One region of the Hylemonella sp. GW821-FHT12C09 genome, then DNA from elsewhere that is predicted to be linked to it. Evidence: predicted binding sites of a transcription regulator. Region 1 holds the regulator's gene; the other holds the start of a gene.

Region 1 (5,176 bases):
CCTGGAAGCAGGTGGGGCTGGTGACGTTGATCTCGGTGAGACAGTCGCCGATCACGTCCAGGCCGATGAGCAGCAGGCCGCGTGCGGCCAGCACGGGGCCGATGGCCTCGGCGATCTCGCGGTCGCGCGTGCTCAGGGCCTGGGCCACGCCCTTGCCGCCAGCCGCCAGGTTGCCGCGCACCTCGCCGCCCTGCGGGATGCGTGCCAGCGCATAGGGCACGGGCTTGCCGCCGATGACCAGGATGCGCTTGTCGCCCTGGGCGATGGCCGGCAGGAACTTCTGCACCATCAGGGTTTGCGCGCCGTCGCGGTTCAGCGTCTCGATGATGGCGCCCAGGTTCAGGCCCTCGTCCTTCACCCGGAAGATGCCCATGCCGCCCATGCCGTCCAGCGGCTTGAGGATGATGTCGCGGTGCTGGGTGTGGAAGTCGCGCACGGCCTGCGCTTCGCGCGTGACCAGGGTGGGCGTGGTGAACTCGGGGAACTCGAGGATGGCGAGCTTTTCCGGGTGGTCACGCAGGGCGCGCGGTTTGTTGAAGACCCGGGCGCCTTCGCGCTCGGCCTGTTCCAGCAGGTGGGTGGCGTAGAAGAATTCGCTGTCGAAGGGCGGGTCCTTGCGCATGACGATGGCGTCGAAGTCGCGCAGCGCAGCCAGGCGCTGCGCCGGCGCCAGCGGCGCTTCGTGGAACCAGTGTTCTTCGTGGCCGGTCAGGCGGATGCGACGCACATGGGCCTGCACGCCGGTGGTGGCCAGCCAGCTCAGGTGGCGCGGCTCACAGGCTGCCAGCGTGTGGCCACGGCGTTGTGCCTCGCGCATCATCGCGAAGGTACTGTCCTTGTAAGTCTTGAACGATTCCAGCGGATCGGCGACGAAAAGCAGGTTCATGGCAGGGGGTCGCAGCGTGGTGAGGGGGAGGAGCCGGGAAGTCTCTCATGAAACCAGAGAGCACGGTGGAGCAGGCCCATGGACGCGGGGCGGGTGGCCCGCTGGAAAACAGGCAAAAGCAAGGACTGGACCAGCCGTCCGACCCGATTACAATGACCGAGACCCAGAGAGCAAGATTCGTGCCTTTATGAAATTTCCCCTCCTCCGCCTCCTGCTGTGCGCGGCCTGCGCCTTGACGGCGGGCGTGGCCGGTGCCGAGACGGCCGATGCCAAGAAGCCGATGAACATCGAGGCCGATGCGCTGCGCTATGACGACCTCAAGCAGATCAGCGTCTTCAGCGGCAATGTGGTGCTGACCCGCGGCTCCATCATCATCAAGGGCACACGCATCGAAGTGCGCCAGGACCCGCAGGGTTACCAGTTCGGCGTGGTGACGGCCGAGCCGGGCCAGCGCGCCTTCTTCCGCCAGAAGCGTGACGGCGAGGACGAATACATCGAGGGTGAGAGCGAGACCATCGAATACGACGGTCGCGCCGACGTGTTCAAGCTCATCAAGGACGCCCGGCTGCGCCGCCTGCGTGGCACCCAGGTGGCCGATGTGGTGACGGGCAACATCATCCAGTACAACAGCCTGACGGACGTCTTCACGGTGGACGGCAGCCCGCAAAAGGGCGGCGAGCGTGTGCGCGCCACCCTGACGCCGCGCAACGAGACGGCCGCGCCACCGGCCCCGCGCGCCAGCGCGCCCCTGCGCACCGACAACACCCTGGGCGGAGGGCGCAAGTGAGCGACAGCCTGCAGACCGCCGCCGGCACCCTGCCGCCCGATTCCCAGCCTGACTCGGCTGTGGCCCAGGACACGCTGCCCGGCGGCGAACCCAGCCGCCTGGAGGCACGCCACCTCAAGAAGTTCTACGGCAGCCGCGAGGTCGTCAAGGACGTCTCGCTGACCGTGCGCAAGGGCGAGGTGGTGGGTCTGCTGGGGCCCAACGGCGCGGGCAAGACCACGTCCTTCTACATGATCGTGGGCCTGGTGCGTGCCAGCGCCGGCGAGATCCTGATCGACGACGATGCGGTCGCGCACATGCCCATCCACCAGCGTGCGCGTCTGGGCCTGAGCTACCTGCCGCAGGAGGCGTCGATCTTCCGCAAGCTCAACGTCGAGGACAACGTGCGCGCCGTGCTGGAACTGCAGCATGGCGAAGACGGCAAGCCCCTGCGCAAGGACGAGATCGAGCAGCAGCTCACCGCCCTGCTGCAGGACCTGCGCGTGGAGCATCTGCGCGCCTCGCCGGCACTGGCGCTGTCCGGTGGCGAGCGCCGCCGCGTGGAGATCGCGCGCGCCCTGGCCACGCAGCCGCGTTTCATCCTGCTGGACGAACCCTTCGCCGGCATCGACCCGATCGCGGTGATCGAGATCCAGCGCATCATCAGCTTCCTGAAAGCGCGTGGCATCGGCGTGCTCATCACCGACCACAACGTGCGCGAGACCCTGGGCATCTGCGACCACGCCTACATCATCAGCGAGGGCCGCGTGCTGGCCCAGGGCACCCCGGCCGAGATCGTCAACAACGCCGACGTGCGCCGGGTCTACCTGGGCGAGCACTTCAAGATGTGACTATGGCCCCCACGCTCGGCACTGGCGTGCCCTCGCTGCCTCCCGAGGGGGCTGAGGCCCGCGGCTCCAAGCCTGCCTGCGCAGGCTTGGACGGGCTGAAGAGACACGCACGTCTCGTGCCGTCATGTCTCGCGCCTTGGGGCGGCCCGGCGGCGCTCACGCCGAACCCTCTGGCTGATCGAATCAGGTACACATGAAACAGGGACTGTCGCTGCGGGTCTCCCAGCATCTGGCGCTCACGCCCCAGCTGCAGCAGTCCATCCGCCTCCTGCAACTCTCCACGCTGGAGCTGAACCAGGAAGTCGAGCAGCTGCTCGACGAAAACCCCTTTCTGGAGCGTGCCGACGACAGCGTCGAGCGCGAGGCCCACGGCCTGGAGCGTGCCGACACCCCGGTGTCGCAGGACGAGGCCGACTACGACTACAGCAGCACCCCGGCCAGTGAGGGACCGGACGAAACCGCGGCGGTGACCAGCCTGGAGAGCGAGGGCAGCTGGGAGGGGGACGGCAGCGTGGACATGTCGCCCGACGACAGCGAGTGGGGCGGCGACGCCCCGGCGCGCAACGGCGCGCGCGAGGACGACGAAGCCGACGCCACGGAGCTGGCGCGCAGCCAGGAGTCGCTGCAGGACTTTCTCAAGCGCCAGGCCCTGTCCCTGCGCCTGGGTGCCGAAGACAGCGCGGCGCTGCAGTTCCTGATCGAGTCGCTCAACGAAGACGGTTACCTGGAGGACCCGATCGAGGAGCTGGCGCGCAGCCTGACCGGGGAGGATCCGGAGCACGAGGAGGCGATGATCGCGCACTTCGCGCTGGCGCTGCGCCTGCTGCAGAGCCTGGAGCCCACGGGCGTGGGCGCGCGCAGCATGGCCGAGTGCCTGCGCCTGCAGTTGCTGGCCCTGCAGGCCGATGCGATGCGGGGTGCGGCGTCCTTGCCCGAACCGGCGGTGGTGGCGCAGGCCCTGCGCATGATCGAGCAGCCGCCCGAACTGCTGGCGCGGCGCGACCTCAGGAAACTGGCCCAGCTCTGCGGCGGCAGCGAGGCCCTGACGCGCGAGGCCCTGGGCCTCGTGGCCCGGCTGGAGCCCAAACCCGGCCGGCGCTTCGTGAACGTCGAGCGCAACGTGATCGTTCCCGACGTGCTGGTGCTGCGCAGCGGCAGCGGAGCGCAGACGCGTTTTCGTGTCCAGCTCAACCCCGACGTGATGCCCAGGCTGCGCGTGCACGACATCTATGCCAACGCGCTCAAGGGCCACAAGGCCGGCGGCCGCGAGGGCGACAACTACGCCGCCCTGCAGCAGCGCCTGCAGGAAGCGCGCTGGTTCATCAAGAACATCCAGCAGCGTTTCGACACCATCCTGCGCGTCTCCAGCGCCATCGTCGAGCGGCAGAAGAACTTCTTCATGCACGGCGAGCTGGCCATGCGCCCGCTGGTGCTGCGCGAGATCGCCGACGAGCTGGGCCTGCACGAGTCCACCATCAGCCGCGTGACCACGGCCAAGTACATGGCCACGCCCTTCGGCACCTACGAGCTCAAGTACTTCTTCGGTTCGGGCCTGGGCACCGAGTCGGGCGGCAACGCCTCCAGCACGGCGGTGCGCGCGCTGATCAAGCAGTTTGTCAACGCCGAAAATGCCAAGAAGCCGCTGTCCGACAGCCAGCTCTCCGAGATGCTCAAGGAGCAGGGCATCGAGTGCGCGCGTCGCACCGTGGCCAAGTACCGCGAAGCCTTGAAAATAGCCCCCGCCAACCTGCGCAAGGCACTCTGACGTGAACCAACTCACTCTTTTTCTTCCCTGCGCCGCCGGCGTGGAGGACTACCTGGCCGCCGAGATCCTGCGGATCACGGAACTGCCCCCGGGCTGCATCACCAAACAGCGTGGTGGTGTGGCGGTGCGTACCTCGTTTGCGCACGCCATGCTGCTCAACCTCTACAGCCGCCTGGCGCAGCGTGTGCTGGTGCTGGTGTCGTACACCGAGTACCGCAGCGAACAGGACCTGTACCGCGCCGCCATGGCCGTGCCGTGGGAGCACTGGTTCACGCCCAAGGAGAGCATCAAGGTCGAGATCACGGCGCAGCACAGCCCGCTGACCAGCCTGAACTTCGCGGCGTTGAAGGTGAAGGACGCGGTCTGCGACCGTTTCCGCGAGACCTCGGGTGGCGTGCGCCCCGATGTGGACACCCAGTGGCCCGATGTGCGCATCTACGCCCACCTGACCACCGACAGCTGCTCGCTCTACATCGACACCTCGGGTGAACCGCTGTTCAAGCGCGGCTGGCGCGAGGACAAGGGCGATGCACCCCTGAAGGAAACCCTGGCGGCGGCCATGATCGCCGCCAGCGGCTGGGCCGAGGGCAACGCCGAGGGTGACCTGACGCCGCTGTACGACCCCTGCTGCGGCAGCGGCACCATCGCCATCGAGGCGGCGCAGATCGCCTGCAACATCGCGGCCGGCTCCCTGCGCCGTTTTGCCTTCGAGAAATACCGGCCCTTCCGCGCCGCCGAATGGGCCACCATGAAGGCCGAGGCTGCGCAGGCGGTGGTCAAACCCGAGCCGGGCCAGGCCGCGCTGATCTACGGTAGCGACGTGTCGCACCGCATGGTGGACTTCGCCGAGCGCAATGCCCAGCGCGCCGGCGTGGCCGACGTGATCGAGTTCCGTGGTGGTGACGCGC
Region 2 (5,176 bases), on a different contig from region 1:
GCTGGCGCCTGTGCAATGCCCAGCCCGAACGTCTGCCCGACGGCGGTACCCTGTGGCACGGCTTCAACACCGATATCACCGAGCGCAAGGAGGCGGAGGCGCACACCTTCCGCCTGGCCTATTTCGACGCCCTCACCGGCCTGCCCAACCGCAGCCTGCTGCGCGACCGCATCGAGCAGGCGCTGGCGCAGGCACGGCGCAGCCACCAGTACGGTGCCGTGATGTTCGTCGACCTGGACAACTTCAAGCAGATCAACGATGCGCGCGGCCATTCGGTGGGGGATGACCTGCTGACCGAGGTGGCCAGGCGCCTGCAGGCCCTGCTGCGCGCCGAGGACACGGTGGCGCGCATCGGCGGCGACGAATTCGTGCTGCTCATCAACGAACTCGGCCAGGACGTGGAAGCCAGCGCCCGCGGGGCGATGGCCGTGGCCGAGAAGGTGCGCGCCGCGCTGGACCGGCCCTTCCTGATCGACAACTTCAGCTACACCAGCACGGGCAGCCTCGGCATCAGCCTGTTCCCCAAGGCCGGCCAGCAGATCGACGACCTGCTGCGCGAGGCCGATACCGCCATGTACCGCGCCAAGTCTGCCGGGCGCAACCGCATCGCCTTCTTCGAGTTGTCCATGCAGCACGAGGTGGAGGAGCGGCTGGCCCTGGAGCAGGAGCTCAAGGAGGCGCTGGCCAGCGGCCAGTTGCGCCTGCATGTGCAGTCCCAGGTCGACGCCCAGGGTCGGGAGGTCGCGGGCGAGTTGCTGGTGCGCTGGCTGCACCCCTTGCGCGGCCTGGTCCCGCCCATGCGTTTCATCCCGCTGGCCGAGGAAACCGGCCTGATCCTGCCGCTGGGGGAATGGGTGATCGGGCAGGCCTGCCAGACCCTGGCGCGCATGCAGGGCGCAGGGCTCACGCAATCGCTCTCGGTCAACGTCAGCGCGCGCCAGTTCCGCAACGAGGATTTCGTGCCGCGCGTGCAGGCCATCCTGCTGGAGACCGGCGCGCCGGCGCAGCAGCTGGTCTTCGAGGTGACCGAGAGCCTGTTCATCCAGGACTGGGACAACTCCCTGCGCCGCATCATCGAACTCGTGAAGATGGGCATCCGTTTCTCGATCGACGACTTCGGTACCGGTTACTCCAGCCTGAGCTACCTGCAGCGCCTGCCCCTGTTCGAGCTCAAGATCGACCGCAGCTTCGTGCAGGACACACCACACGACGTCAACGACACGGCCATCGTCAGTTCCATACTTTCCATGGCGCGGCACCTGGGCCTCGAAGTGGTGGCCGAAGGTGTCGAGAACCGCGCCCAGGCCGATTTCCTGAAGGCCCACCATTGCGACCGCATGCAGGGCTATCTGTTTGCCCAGCCGCAGCCGCTGGAAGACTGGCTCGCGCGCATGGGCTTGCGCGGCTGAAGGCTCCCAGGGCCGGTTTGACAGTCCCGGCCGCGCTGCGGATACTCTCCGAATCCGTTCCAGGAACAGGAGCCGCCTTTGAACACCTCCCACGATCGCCGTCAGTTCCTGCGTTCCGTTTTCCACGCGCCGGTGCGTCTGCGCCTGGGCGAACGCGAAAGCCAGGCGTTTCTGCATGATGTGTCGCTCAAGGGCGCGCTGGTCGAAGTCCCGGCCAGCTGGGGCGGGAGCGTGGGTGACGCCTGCCTGCTGCGCCTGGAACTGGCCAGCGATGCGGCCATCACCATGGAGACCACGGTCGCCCATGTCGAGGGCATCCATGTCGGCCTGCACTGCGAGCGCCTGGACCTCGACAGCATGACGCACCTGCGCCAGCTGGTCGAACACAATGCCGATGACCCGGCCCTGCTGGAGCGTGACCTCGCCACCCTGGTGACCCAGGGCCGCGCCGAAGCCTGAGCCCGGTTTCTTCGATGCAACGCCGTCTCGTCCTGGGTCTGCCCGCCCTGATGCTGGCACCGCCGGGCTACGCTGCCACGCCTGGCGAGTTGCTGGCCTCGGGCCGCCACATCCTGCTCATGCGCCACGCCGATGCCCCGGGTGTGGGCGACCCGCCGGGCTTTCGCCGGGGCGACTGTGCCACGCAACGCAATCTGGGGCCGGCCGGCCGTGAGCAGGCCCGCGCCGCCGGCCTGTGGCTGCGCAGCCAGGGTGTGCAAAGGGCGCAGGTCTGGTCCAGCCCCTGGTGCCGCTGCCTGGAGACGGCGCAGCTGCTCGGTTTTGGCGCGGTGAGCGTGGAGGAAAGCCTGGGTTCCTTCTTCGGACGATACGAACTGGCGTCTCGGCGCAACGAGGCCCTGCAGGCTTTCGTGGCGCGCCTGCTCAGTGGTCCGCCGGACCGCGCGCCCATCCTGGTCACGCACCAGGTGAACATCAGCACCTATGCGGGTGGTGGCGTGGCCAGCAGCGAGATGGTGCTGGTGCGGGTGGATCGCCAGGGCCGGCCGCAGGACACGGTGCGTTACGCGCCTCCGCCCCTGTCCTGACCTTTCCCTTCTTCATCGGGGGGCGGGCCTCAAGGTGGTGCCCGCGCGCGCACCAGTCGCGTGCACGATCCCCGCCCGCCCGCCTTGCCGCTGGCTGCCGGGGGACTCCGCCTTGTACACAAGCTGGCCTGACTATTGCATAAGACATGGCATTCCACTACCCGAGGTGCTGCCATGACCCCCTACTTCGATCCCTACAACGCTGACCGTCCGCTGATGCTCAAGTGCAGTTGCGGGCGCGAGCACACGGTGGCCGAGCATCAGCAGGAGGTCGCCAGCGCGCAGGCCGCTGCCACGCTGCGGGCGCGCAGCGAGACGGCCGAGTTCGAGGCCTACAGCAACGAGTTCATCGAGGCCACGCTGGTCAAGGCCCTGTTCCCGCAGGACGCGGTACGCCGCCGTTTCCTGCGCGCCGTGGGCAAGGGGGCGGCCATGTCGGCCATCGCCAGCGTGCTGCCCGTGGCCAGCCTGCAGGCCATGGCGCAGGAAAAAGGCGCGCTGGAGAAGAAGGAGCTGAAGATCGGATTCATCCCGATCACCTGCGCCACGCCGCTGATCATGGCGCACCCGCTGGGTTTCTACAGCAAGCAGGGCCTGAGCGTCGAGGTGACCAAGACGGCTGGCTGGGCGCTGATCCGCGACAAGATGCTGAACAAGGAGTATGACGCCACGCACTTCCTCAGCCCCATGCCCCTGGCCATGTCCCTCGGTATCGGCTCGACCGCGTCTGCCATGAACGTGGCCACCATCCAGAACACCAACGGCCAGGCCATCACGCTGGCGCTCAAGCACAAGGACAAGCGCAACCCGAAGGACTGGAAGGGCTTCAAGTTCGCCGTGCCCTTCGAGTTCAGCATGCACAACTTCCTGCTGCGCTACTACGTGGCCGAGCACGGGCTGAACCCCGATACCGACATCCAGATCCGCGTGTTGCCCCCGCCCGAGATGGTGGCCAACCTGCGCGCCGGCAATATCGATGGCTTCCTCGGCCCCGATCCCTTCAACCAGCGCGCGGTATACGAAGAAGTGGGTTTCATCCACGTGCTCACCAAGGACCTGTGGAACGGCCACCCCTGCTGCGCCTTCGGCACCAGCACCGAGTTCATTCAGAAGAACCCGAACACCTTCGCCGCCCTGTACCGTGCGGTGCTGACGGCGGCAGCCATGGCGCGCAAGGCCGAGAACCGCGAGCTGATCGCCAAGGTCATCGCGCCGGCCCAGTACCTGAACCAGCCCGAGGTGGTGCTGACCCAGGTGCTGACCGGCAAGTTTGCCGACGGCCTGGGCGGCATCCGGAACGTGCCCGACCGCGCCGATTTCGATCCCATGCCCTGGCAGAGCATGGCGGTGTGGATGCTCACGCAGATGCAGCGCTGGGGTTACATCAAGGGCGATGTCAACTACAGGCAGATCGCCGAGAAGGTGTTCCTGCTGACCGACGCGAAGAAGCACATGAAGGAACTGGACCAGAAGGTGCCCGATGGCGCCTACCCGAAGTTCAAAATCATGGGCCGCGAGTTCGACCCGGCCCAGGCCGCCGAGTACGCGCGCAGCTTCCCCATCCGCAAGACGTCCTGAAGGCACGCGTATGCAATCGCTGCGACTGCGCTCGGCCCTGCTCTCGACCCTGATCCTGCTGACCCTGCTGGGCATCTGGTACCTCGCCACGGCCACGGGCAGCCCGGCTGCGCCGGCGGCGAACCTGACGCCCGAGCAGCTGGAGTACGCCCGCATGATGGGCAAGGACCCGGGCGTGAGCAAGAGCGGCGGTTTCCCCACGCCCGCCCAGATGGGCGCCACGGTCTGGGGCCACCTCGCCAACCCCTTCTACGACAACGGACCGAACGACAAGGGCATCGCCATCCAGCTGGCCCATTCGCTGGGCCGGGTCGCGCTGGGCTTCCTGCTGGCGTGCGGGGTCGCCATTCCCCTGGGTTTTGCCATCGGCATGTCGCCGCTGCTGCACCGTGCCCTGGACCCCTTCATCCAGGTGCTCAAGCCCATCAGCCCGCTGGCCTGGATGCCGCTGGCGCTCTACACCATCAAGGACTCCTCGGTGTCGGGCATCTTTGTCATCTTCATCTGTTCGGTCTGGCCCATGCTGGTCAACACGGCCTTTGGCGTGGCCTCGGTCCGGCGTGACTGGCTCAACGTCGCCGCCACGCTGGAGGTCAGCCCCCTTCGCAAGGCCTTCCTGGTGATCCTGCCGGCGGCGGCGCCCACCATCCTCACCGGCATGCGCATCAGCATGGGCATCGCCTGGCTGGTCATCGTCGCGGCCGAGATGCTGGTGGGCGGCACCGGCATCGGCTACTTTGTGTGGAACGAGTGGAACAACCTGTCGCTGACCAATGTGATGTTTGCCATCCTGGTCATCGGCCTGGTCGGCATGGGGCTGGACCTGCTCTTCGGCCGACTGCAAAAGGCGGTGACCTATGTGGAGTGAGATGCCGGCGCAAGGACTGGCCGGCGCTGCGCAAGCAAAGGAATTCGGCGTGAAAGATTTTCTCAAGATCGAACAGCTGGGCAAGACCTACCAGGCCGGCAAGCCCGTGTTTGCCGATGTGTCCTTCACCCTGGACCGCGGCGAGTTCGTCTGCATCATCGGCCACTCCGGTTGCGGCAAGACCACCATCCTCAACGTGCTGGCCGGCCTGGACCAGGCCTCCAACGGGCACGTGTTCATGGACGGCCGAGAAGTGGTGGGCCCCAGCCTGGAAC

The links. The regulator sigma-54, encoded in region 1, starts transcription at its own class of promoters, with help from an activator protein. The targets are predictions, from matches to a motif close to TGGCANGNAANCTGCTTT.
Region 2: a site for sigma-54 is predicted at 2,580-2,597, ahead of AC1RRP_RS08145 (CmpA/NrtA family ABC transporter substrate-binding protein). Genes of this name have one in related genera too.

Annotation. Positions count from the first base shown of each region.
Region 1 covers NZ_JBXAQQ010000010.1:19,588-24,763, reverse strand. The annotation lists gene gshB (glutathione synthase) at 1-886, opposite strand, end outside; gene lptA (lipopolysaccharide transport periplasmic protein LptA) at 1,074-1,673, shown strand; gene lptB (LPS export ABC transporter ATP-binding protein) at 1,733-2,503, shown strand; gene rpoN (RNA polymerase factor sigma-54) at 2,697-4,268, shown strand; gene AC1RRP_RS15580 (THUMP domain-containing class I SAM-dependent RNA methyltransferase) at 4,270-5,176, shown strand, end outside.
Region 2 covers NZ_JBXAQQ010000004.1:48,162-53,337, forward strand. The annotation lists gene AC1RRP_RS08130 (sensor domain-containing phosphodiesterase) at 1-1,409, shown strand, start outside; gene AC1RRP_RS08135 (PilZ domain-containing protein) at 1,488-1,868, shown strand; gene AC1RRP_RS08140 (histidine phosphatase family protein) at 1,883-2,455, shown strand; gene AC1RRP_RS08145 (CmpA/NrtA family ABC transporter substrate-binding protein) at 2,630-4,033, shown strand; gene ntrB (nitrate ABC transporter permease) at 4,044-4,901, shown strand; gene AC1RRP_RS08155 (ABC transporter ATP-binding protein) at 4,891-5,176, shown strand, end outside.